Regions from separate parts of the Epibacterium sp. MM17-32 genome, predicted to be linked through region 1. Evidence: riboswitches for the same ligand, from Rfam matches in the RefSeq annotation. Region 1 holds a riboswitch; the other holds the start of a gene.

Region 1 (4,742 bases):
CCGCCTTGAGCGCCGGACCCAGCGCCGCAAAGGGTTCGTCCAGCAACAGCAGTTCCCGCCCCTGGACCAGCACCCGCGCCAGCGCTGCCCGGCTCTGCTGGCCACCGGACAGCTCGGCGGGTTTGCGATCTTCCAAGCCCTGCAACCCGACGCGGGCGATCGAAGCGTCGACCTGCGCGCGCTCCGCCGCAGTCAGACGGCGATTGGCATCGACCCCGAGGCCCACGTTTTGCCGCACCGAGAGATGCGGAAACAGGTTGCCGTCCTGAAACAGCATTGCCACCGGCCGCTTGCCGGGGCCCAGCGGAACCAGATCTCGCCCCTGCCACAGGATCCGCCCCGCCGCGAGGGGCTGAAACCCGGCAACCGCCTCCAGCAGGGTGGATTTGCCCGCACCGGACGGACCAATCACCGCCACCCGCGCACCACCGGCGATCTCGAGGTCAGCTTCGAGGCGGAACGTGCCCTTCCGGATGTCCGCGCCTTCAAGTTTCAGCATGGAATCGCCCTCCCCGGTCCAGTAGCCAGAATACCCCCATCGATAGGACAAACAGCAGCAGCGCCGCCCCCTGCGCGGCCTCCATGCGATAGGCCCCCATCAGCCGATAGACCTGCAACGGCAACGTCGCGACCTCGGGATCGGCAAACAGCGCGATGACACCAAGATCACCAAGCGACAGCGCGGCCGTCAGACCAGCGGCAAAGCCGATCTGAGCCCGACAGCGCGGCAGCAGCACCCGCTGCCAAACCGCTCGGCCACGCATGTCGAGCGCAACGGCCAGGCGTGCATTCTGTTGCAGCACCTGCCGTATGCGAGGCACCAGAATGCGCAGCGCAAAGGGGAGCGCCATCACCATGTTGACCACCGCCGTCACCGGCAACGCCAGCATAAAAGGGTCGACAAAGGGATAGACCATCACGAACAGCCCGGTCCCGATCACCAGCGGCGACGCCGCGAGCCCCAGGATGCCGGCGACTTCTCCCAGCCGTTTGCGCCCCATGGCAATGCTTGCCGACAGGGGCAGCGCCACCAGCAACAGCAGTGCGGTGCTCAGGCTGGCAATCTGGATCGACACCCAGGCCGCACTCCACACCGAACCGGGCAGGCTCGCCAGGCCAGGCACGCCCGCCACCAGCACCGCCAGCAGCGGCAGCATCAGGAACAGCGCGGCGAGTGCAATCCACAGACCGTCAGACAGCCATGCGCGCGCTCCCGCCCCGTCCCAACGGGCCACCGCCCGGTCGAGACCGGCGCCAAGACCATCACCGAGCGACACCCGCAACGCCAGAAGCGCCGCTGCCACCGTCAGGACAAGCTGCACGCTGGACAGCATCGCCGCCCGCCCAAGATCAAAGTCGAAGTGGAACGCCTGATAGATCGCCAACTCCAGCGTCGTTGCACGTGGCCCGCCACCGAGGGTCAGCGCCACCGCGAAACTCGACAGGCAGATGGCAAAGATAACCGCCGCGGCACCGGGTACCACCTGCCGCAGCATCGGCAGTTCCAGCAGTCGCCACATGGCCCCCGACCCAGCATCCAGCTGCGCCGCGAGCCGGAACCGCTCTGCCGGTATCTCCTGCCAGCCTTGCAGGATCAGCCGGGTTGCCAGCGGCAGGTTAAAGAACACATGCGCGATCACCACACCGTGCAGCCCGTAGATCTGGACCGGGGGCACGCCCACCAGCCCCAGCGCATCACTCACCCAGCCGGAGCGGCCAAAGACCGCCAGCAGCCCCAGGATCGCGACAATCACCGGCAGGATGAACGGCGCGCCCAGTAGCGTGATCAAGACACGACGACCGGGAAACCTGCGGCGGGCCAGGGCACGGGCGACCGGGATGGCCAGACCGACACTGATCAGGGCCGACAGCACCGCCTGCACCAGCGTGAACCGCAGGGCCGACTGATCGGCTGCGCCAAACCCGGCGCCGCCTTCCGCCCGCAGGGTCACCGCCGCCAGCGTGCCCAGAACCAGCAGCGCCACCCCAAGGGCGGCGCAGGTTCCGGGCCAGGTCGCGACCGGACGCAGGTTTACCGGCTGAGCGCTGTGCGCCATTCGTCCAGCGCCTTTGCCCGCAGGTCTGCGGCTACTTGCTCGGGCAGAAGCAGGGCTTTCTGGGGGTTCACCAGAGTCTCGAACCCGGCAGGCAGGCCGTTGGCGGGGGTGACCGCCGGATACATCCAGTTGGTGGTCGGAATGATCGACTGGAACCCATCCGACACCATGAATTGCAGGAACTGATCCGCGAGCTCCGGCTGATCGCTGGCCGCGAGTTTTCCGGCCACCTCAACCTGAATGTAGTGCCCTTCGTCAAAGACGGCGGCGGCCTTGCTGTCGTCCTCTTCGGCGATCAGGTGATAGGCGGGCGAGGTGGTGTAGGACAGCACCATATCCGCCTCACCTTCGAGGAAGAGACCATAGGCTTCCGACCAGCCCTTGGTAACGGTGACGATATTGTCGCTCAGACTCTCCCAGATCGCCGGCGCCTCGTCGCCATAGGCGGCCTTGACCCACATCAGGAGCCCGAGCCCGGGGGTGGAAGAGCGGGGGTCCTGGATGACGATCTTGGCATCGCTCTCGCCCAGCGCCTTGAAATTCGTGGGCGCATCCGCGGCGGCATTGTGCACGAAGGCGAAATAGCCCCAGTCGTAGGGCGCGAAGACCTCATCGTTCCACGCCACGGGGAGCGCATAGTCGGCCTCGACCGAGATCGGCGCAAACAGACCGGTGTCCTTTGCCGCGGCGGTCAGGTTGGTATCAAGGCCAAGCACCACATCCGCATCGGACCGCTCGCCTTCCAGCTTGATCCGCGCCAGCAGTGCCGCCCCGTCGCCGGCGCCGACGAATTTCAGGTCACAGCCACAGGTCGCCTCAAACGCCTGTTCCACCGCCGGGCCGGGGCCCCACTCGGACACAAAACTGTCGTAGGTGTAGACCACAAGCTCTGGCGTGTCCGCCGTCGCGGCGGTGGCGGCCAAAAGCGCGCTCGCAACAAAGAGGGGTTTCATATCGTCCTCCAATGCGGCGTCAGGCAAGGAGGAGATCGGGGCATCAGCGCACCGCAACATCCGGAACCTTCCCTCCGCCGGTATAATCCGGTTCAGGTTCAACGGGTTCGCCATCCGGCATCTCAGCGCGTCATTTCGCGCACCCCGAGGTGGGGCAAACCCTAGGGCGCGTTTGCCGGATTGGCAAGCGCAGCCTTGAGATGCCGAAGACGGATACCAGCGCTCGCTTGGGTCAGCGCGCCTGACCTGTCGTTTCATCCGCGAAACACGGGGACAATGAGAAGCAGGCGATGTTTCTGTCGTTTCTGCCCTGTTGATGCGCGGCTCTCTTTTCCCGGGCTCGCTTTGCCGTTAAAGGGTCAGGACAAAGGAGACCCGCGCGCATGTCCATGAACTCTTTCGGCCACCTCTTCCGTGTCACCACCTGGGGCGAAAGCCACGGGCCTGCTCTCGGGGCGACCGTCGATGGCTGTCCGCCGAATGTCCCGCTGAGCCCGTACATGCTGCAACAGTGGCTGGACAAGCGCCGCCCCGGCCAGAACAAGAACACCACCCAGCGCAACGAGCCGGACGCGGTAAAGATACTGTCGGGTGTGTTCGAGGGCCACTCCACCGGCACGCCGATCCAGCTGATGATCGAGAACACCGATCAGCGGTCAAAGGACTATGGCGAGATCGCGCAGACCTTCCGCCCCGGCCATGCGGACATCACGTATTTCCAGAAATACGGCAACCGTGACTATCGCGGCGGCGGGCGGTCCTCGGCCCGCGAAACCGCGGCGCGGGTGGCCGCGGGCGGTGTTGCACGCGAAGCGATCAACGCACTGGTGCCCGGCCTTCAGATCAAGGGCTACATGACCCGGATGGGCGAGATGGAGATCGACCGCAGCCGGTTCGACTGGGCAGCGATCGACCAAAATGATTTCTGGATTCCGGATGCGGGCGCTGTCCAGGACTGGGAAGACTACCTGCAAGCGCTGCGCAAGGATCACGACTCGGTCGGCGCCGTGGTCGAGGTGGTGGCACGCGGGGTGCCCGCCGGTATCGGTGCGCCGATCTATGGCAAGCTCGACACCGACCTCGCCGCCGCGATGATGTCGATCAATGCCGTGAAGGGCGTGGAGATCGGCGAGGGCATGCATGCCGCCCAGCTGAAAGGGTCGGAGAACGCCGACGAGATCTTTATGGGCAATGACGGCCAGCCGGTCTATTCCTCCAACCACGCCGGCGGCATCCTTGGCGGCATTTCCACCGGTCAGGACGTCGTGGTGCGGTTCGCGGTCAAACCGACCTCCTCGATCCTGACGCCGCGCCAGTCGATCCGCAAGGACGGCACCGCCACCGAAGTCATCACCAAGGGCCGCCACGACCCCTGCGTCGGCATTCGTGCCGTGCCCGTGGCCGAGGCAATGATGGCCTGCGTCATCCTGGATCACCTGTTGCTGCATCGCGGCCAGATCGGCGAGAATCAGGGCCGGATCGGATAACCCAGGCCCATGGTCGCCATTCTCGGGATTACCTTTCCGATCTACGCGGCCCTCGGGTTGGGGTACCTGTTTGTCTGGAAAGGCATCTTTTCCAGCCACGACATCAAGAGCCTCGGCGCCTATGTCTTCAACCTGGCGCTGCCGGGGCTGATCTTCACCACCATCGCCAGCCGCGACCCGGTCGAAGTGTTCCAGGCCGCCTATGTGCTGCCCTATCTGATTGGCGGCGTACTGAATATTGCGGT
Region 2 (4,742 bases), on a different contig from region 1:
AAAACAAAATGCGAGGCGGCGGAAAAAAGTTGCGATTTTCCGGTTGACGCCCGTTTGGTGCGCTAGTAATCACGCCTCCACGTCAGGTGCAACATGCTTCTGACCGTGGGCGACAGGCCGCAAGGTGTGGCAGGGGACTGTAACTCCCTCGCGGAGACGCACGCTAGGTTCGATTCCTAGGTCGCCCACCATCTTCTCTCTTTCAACTGAAAAATCAACGACTTGAGACAGGATGGTATTCGCCGTCCTGTGGGTCGTTTTTCCAAATACTGTGGTCCACCCCCGCGCGCGACCGGGGAAGCCGGTGCGGCTGCGCCAGGTGGATTATTGCAGATTTTGCGGGTGAGCGATGGCGCCGGGGCGCTGCCCCGGACCCCGGGATATTTCCAAGAAGATGAAGGCTGGTGCCGCGGTAGGAACCCCTGCTCGGCGTCCCCTGGAACTGATCGCGGGCGCGCTCTGACCCTCCTGTCAGACCGTCTGGGCAAGCGCCGCTTCGACCCAGGCGACCAGCGCGTCGAGATCGGGGGGGGTTTCGACGGCCAGACCTTCGGCGAACCCCTCGAAGGCCTCGACGTTCATCCGGTTGACGCCGGACACCACCGGCAGCCCCATGGCCAGCGCTTCGGCGATGACCGGGCGCATGCCTCGGCCATCGGCCTCGTGCTTGCCGAATTTGTTGACCAGCATCACCTGCGGCGCGGGCGTGGTGGCAAGCTGGGCGGTGACCAGCCCAACAGCGCGTTCGAGCGCCTCGGGGTTGAGGCGGCAGCCACGGGCCCCCTCGCCCAGAGACTGGGAGATCCGGATGGTTTCCCCCTCGGGCAGGACGCGCACATCCATGTCGCAGAGCTTGCTGTCATAGCAATCGGTGTTGGTCTGCACGATGCCTGCGGTGCGAATGCCCCGTTCGGCCAACCGCTCTGCCAATGCGGTCAACAGGCGGTCGGTGGCGCCGCGTTCGGCGGTCATCACATAGGCAAGCTGCATGGGGTCGTCCTTTGCATGTCGTCTGCGCAAGCGGCAGATTAGCGCGAAAGGACGGCGCCCGCCAGTGGCGACGCAGGCCGTGATTGTCGCAGATCAGCGCGTCCCGTGTGTGCCCGCCGCCATGGCGCTGAGGCCGAGCCGGGCAAAGAGCGCCTCGTCCGCGTCCTCCTCCGGGTTGTCGGCGGTCAGGAGCGTGTCGCCCATGAAGATCGAGTTCGCCCCGGCAAAGATGCACATCGCCTGCAGCTCATCGCTCATCTCGGTGCGCCCGGCCGAGAGCCGCACATGCGCGCGCGGCATCAGGATGCGGGCCAGCGCAATGGTGCGCACAAATTCGAGCGGATCAAGCGGAGGCGTGTCGGCCAGTGGCGTATCTGCCATCGGAATCAGCATGTTGATCGGCACCGATTGCGGATGTTCCGGCAGTGTCGCGAGGCTCAGCAGCATGTCGATCCGGTCGCCGCGCTCTTCACCCATGCCAAGAATACCGCCAGAGCAGACGTTGATCCCGGCCTCGCGCACCCGCGCCAGGGTGTCCAGCCGATCCGCAAAGCTGCGGGTGGTGATGACCTCCGGGTAGTAGCGCTCCGAGGTGTCGATGTTGTGATTGTAGTAATCCAGCCCCGCATCCCGCAGGCGCAGCACCTGATCCTGCTCCAGCATGCCAAGCGTCATGCAGGTCTCCATCCCCAGCGCCTTGACGCCCGTGATCATCGCTTCCAGCTGGGCCATGTCGCGCGCCTTGGGGCCGCGCCAGGCCGCGCCCATGCAGTAGCGGGTGGCGCCGGCGTCGCGCGCCTTCTTGGCCTCGGCAATCACCCGCTGCACCTCGATCAGTTTGGACGCCGGAAGCTGCGCGCCATTGCGTGCCGATTGCGCGCAATAGGCGCAATCCTCGGCGCAGCCGCCAGTCTTGATCGACAGCAGGCGCGATTTCTGCACCGCGTTGGGGTCGAACATCTGGCGGTGCAGGCTCTGGGCCTGAAACAGCAGATCCATGAAGGGCTGAGCATAGATCTCCTCTGCCTCCTGCCGGGTCCAGTCGGTGCGGATAAGGGGGGTGTCGAGCATGGGAAGCCTCGCTGGATAACGGATGACACTACACGCCAAGGAGGCGCGAATCTTTTATAGATAATATATAAACCATGAATAAGAGCAGTACAGCGTTGAATATATTTGAGTTCATTCAGGCATGCCCATCAAAAATACGCGCATAGGGCGAATGCACGGCATAACCCTCTGCAGGTGGGCGTGGATCAGAAATCTCTTGACGGGCTGCCATGTCCTCCCCTACGCCTAGGGCCACGCAGGGGAGTCCCGCCGAGGGGACTGAGAGGCAGACAGGGAGAAATCCCGGTGACGCGACCCTTAGAACCTGACCCAGTTGATACTGGCGTAGGAAGCTAGGACAGTCGCGCATCGCCCCGGTACAGGGTTGATCCGCCGCTGCTCTGACACGGCAGGACCTGTACCCCCTGCCCCGTTTTCCTCCGGCCCGGCTCAATTGGTGTCTTTTTGAGAATGGACTCGAGGAGCACCAAGATGAACGTCCCCAACCCGAAGATCACCACAGGCGCATTGCCTGCGTCGCGCAAGATCTATGTGGCAGGCGAGATGCACAAGGACATCCGCGTGCCGATGCGTGAAATCGCCACCCATCCGACCGCGGGCGAGGCGCCGCTGCCGGTCTATGACAGTTCCGGACCCTATACGGATCCGGAGATCCTGACCGACATTCGCGAGGGTCTGGCGCCGCTGCGCGCCGCCTGGATCAAGGATCGCGGCGATGTCGAGGCCTATCAGGGCCGCGATGTTACCCCTGCGGACAATGGCTTTGTCGCGGGCGACCGGCTGGTGCCGGAGTTCCCGGTGCGGCCCGCGCCCCTGCGGGGCAAGGGCGATGCGGCGCCGACGCAGCTGGCCTATGCGCGGGCGGGGATCATCACGCCGGAAATGGAATATATCGCCATTCGCGAGAACCAGCTGCGTGAGCTGTCGCCCTGTCATGGCAGCCGCGATGGCGAGGATTTCGGGGCCAACATCCCCGATTATGTAACGCCGGAATTCGTGCGCTCCGAGGTCGCCGCCGGGCGCGCCATCATCCCCGCCAACATCAACCACCCGGAGCTGGAGCCGATGATCATCGGCCGCAATTTCAAGGTGAAGATCAACGCCAATATGGGCACTTCGGCCGTGACCTCCTCGATGGAGGAAGAGGTGGACAAACTGGTCTGGGCGATCCGCTGGGGCGCGGATACGGTGATGGATCTCTCGACGGGGCGCAATATTCACAACACCCGCGAATGGATCATCCGCAATTCGCCGGTGCCCATCGGCACCGTGCCGATTTATCAGGCGCTGGAGAAGGTGAACGGCATCGCCGAGGATCTGACCTGGGAAGTGTTTCGCGACACGCTGATCGAACAGGCGGAACAGGGCGTCGATTACTTCACCATCCATGCGGGCGTGCGGCTGCATATGGTGCCGATGACCGTGGAACGCGTGACCGGGATCGTGTCGCGCGGTGGGTCGATCATGGCAAAATGGTGCCTGCATCACCACAAGGAGAGCTTCCTCTACGAGCATTTCGAGGAGATCTGCGACATCTGTCGCCGCTATGATGTGAGCTTCTCGCTGGGCGACGGCTTGCGTCCCGGATCGATCGCCGATGCCAATGACGAGGCGCAATTTGCCGAACTGGAGACGCTGGGCGAGCTGACCAAGATCGCCTGGGCCAAGGACTGTCAGGTGATGATCGAAGGGCCGGGCCATGTGGCCATGCACAAGATCAAGGAGAACATGGACAAGCAGCTGGAGTGCTGCCACGAGGCGCCGTTTTACACGCTGGGGCCGCTGACCACGGATATTGCGCCGGGGTACGATCACATCACATCTGGCATTGGTGCGGCGATGATCGGCTGGTTTGGCTGCGCGATGCTGTGTTACGTGACGCCAAAGGAACACCTCGGCCTGCCGGACCGCGATGATGTAAAAACCGGCGTCATCACCTATAAAATCGCCGCCCATGCCGCCGATCTGGCCAAGGGTCTGCCCGGCGCGCAGCGGCGCGATGATGCGCTGAGCCGCGCGCGGTTTGAATTCCGCTGGGAGGATCAGTTCAACCTGTCTCTGGACCCGGAAACCGCGCAGAGTTTTCACGACGAGACCCTGCCGAAAGTGGCGCACAAAGTGGCACATTTCTGCTCCATGTGCGGGCCGAAGTTCTGCTCCATGCGGATCAGCCACGACATCCGCGCCGAGGCCCAGAAGGAGGGGTTCGAGGCGATGGCAGCGAAGTTCCGCGAAGGCGGCGAGCTTTATGTGCCGGTGGCGGGTGCTGCGGCGGACACGCCGGAGGAGTCGGCGTGATCACCATCGCGGGCGCAGGTCTGGCAGGCCTCGCCTGCGCCTATGCCCTGGCCCGCCGGGGCGTGGCGGTGCGCCTGTTCGAACGCTCCGGAGTGATCGGTGCCGACAGTGCGGCCCGCTACGCAGGCGGCATGCTGGCGCCCTGGTGCGAACGCGAAAGCACCGAGGAGGAGGTGATCTCTCTCGGCAGCCGCGCCTTCGACTGGTGGGCCCGGATCACCCCGGTGCACCGGCGCGGCACGCTGGTGGTGGCACCGCGCCGCGACCGGGCGGAGGTGGCACGTTTCGGACGTCGCACCCGTGCGTACCGGCAGGTCGGCGGGGCGGAGATCGGCGCGCTGGAACCGGCGCTGGCGGGGCGGTTCGATCAGGGGCTGTTCTTT

Evidence for each region. Region 1 has a riboswitch for thiamine pyrophosphate ahead of thiB (thiamine ABC transporter substrate binding subunit). Riboswitches for the same ligand answer to the same signal wherever they lie in the genome.
Region 2: another riboswitch for thiamine pyrophosphate. It lies ahead of thiC (phosphomethylpyrimidine synthase ThiC); the one in region 1 lies ahead of thiB (thiamine ABC transporter substrate binding subunit).

The regions. Positions count from the first base shown of each region.
Region 1 is NZ_JAKRFC010000005.1:147,102-151,843, forward strand. It holds gene MHM88_RS10360 (ATP-binding cassette domain-containing protein) at 1-499, opposite strand, end outside; gene MHM88_RS10365 (thiamine/thiamine pyrophosphate ABC transporter permease ThiP) at 486-2,057, opposite strand; gene thiB (thiamine ABC transporter substrate binding subunit) at 2,033-3,010, opposite strand; TPP riboswitch at 3,063-3,167, opposite strand; gene aroC (chorismate synthase) at 3,394-4,497, shown strand; gene MHM88_RS10380 (AEC family transporter) at 4,507-4,742, shown strand, end outside.
Region 2 is NZ_JAKRFC010000018.1:13,798-18,539, forward strand. It holds tRNA gene MHM88_RS20490 (tRNA-Tyr) at 108-191, shown strand; gene MHM88_RS20495 (DUF2478 domain-containing protein) at 472-990, opposite strand; gene bioB (biotin synthase BioB) at 1,084-2,061, opposite strand; TPP riboswitch at 2,289-2,409, shown strand; gene thiC (phosphomethylpyrimidine synthase ThiC) at 2,533-4,359, shown strand; gene MHM88_RS20510 (FAD-dependent oxidoreductase) at 4,356-4,742, shown strand, end outside.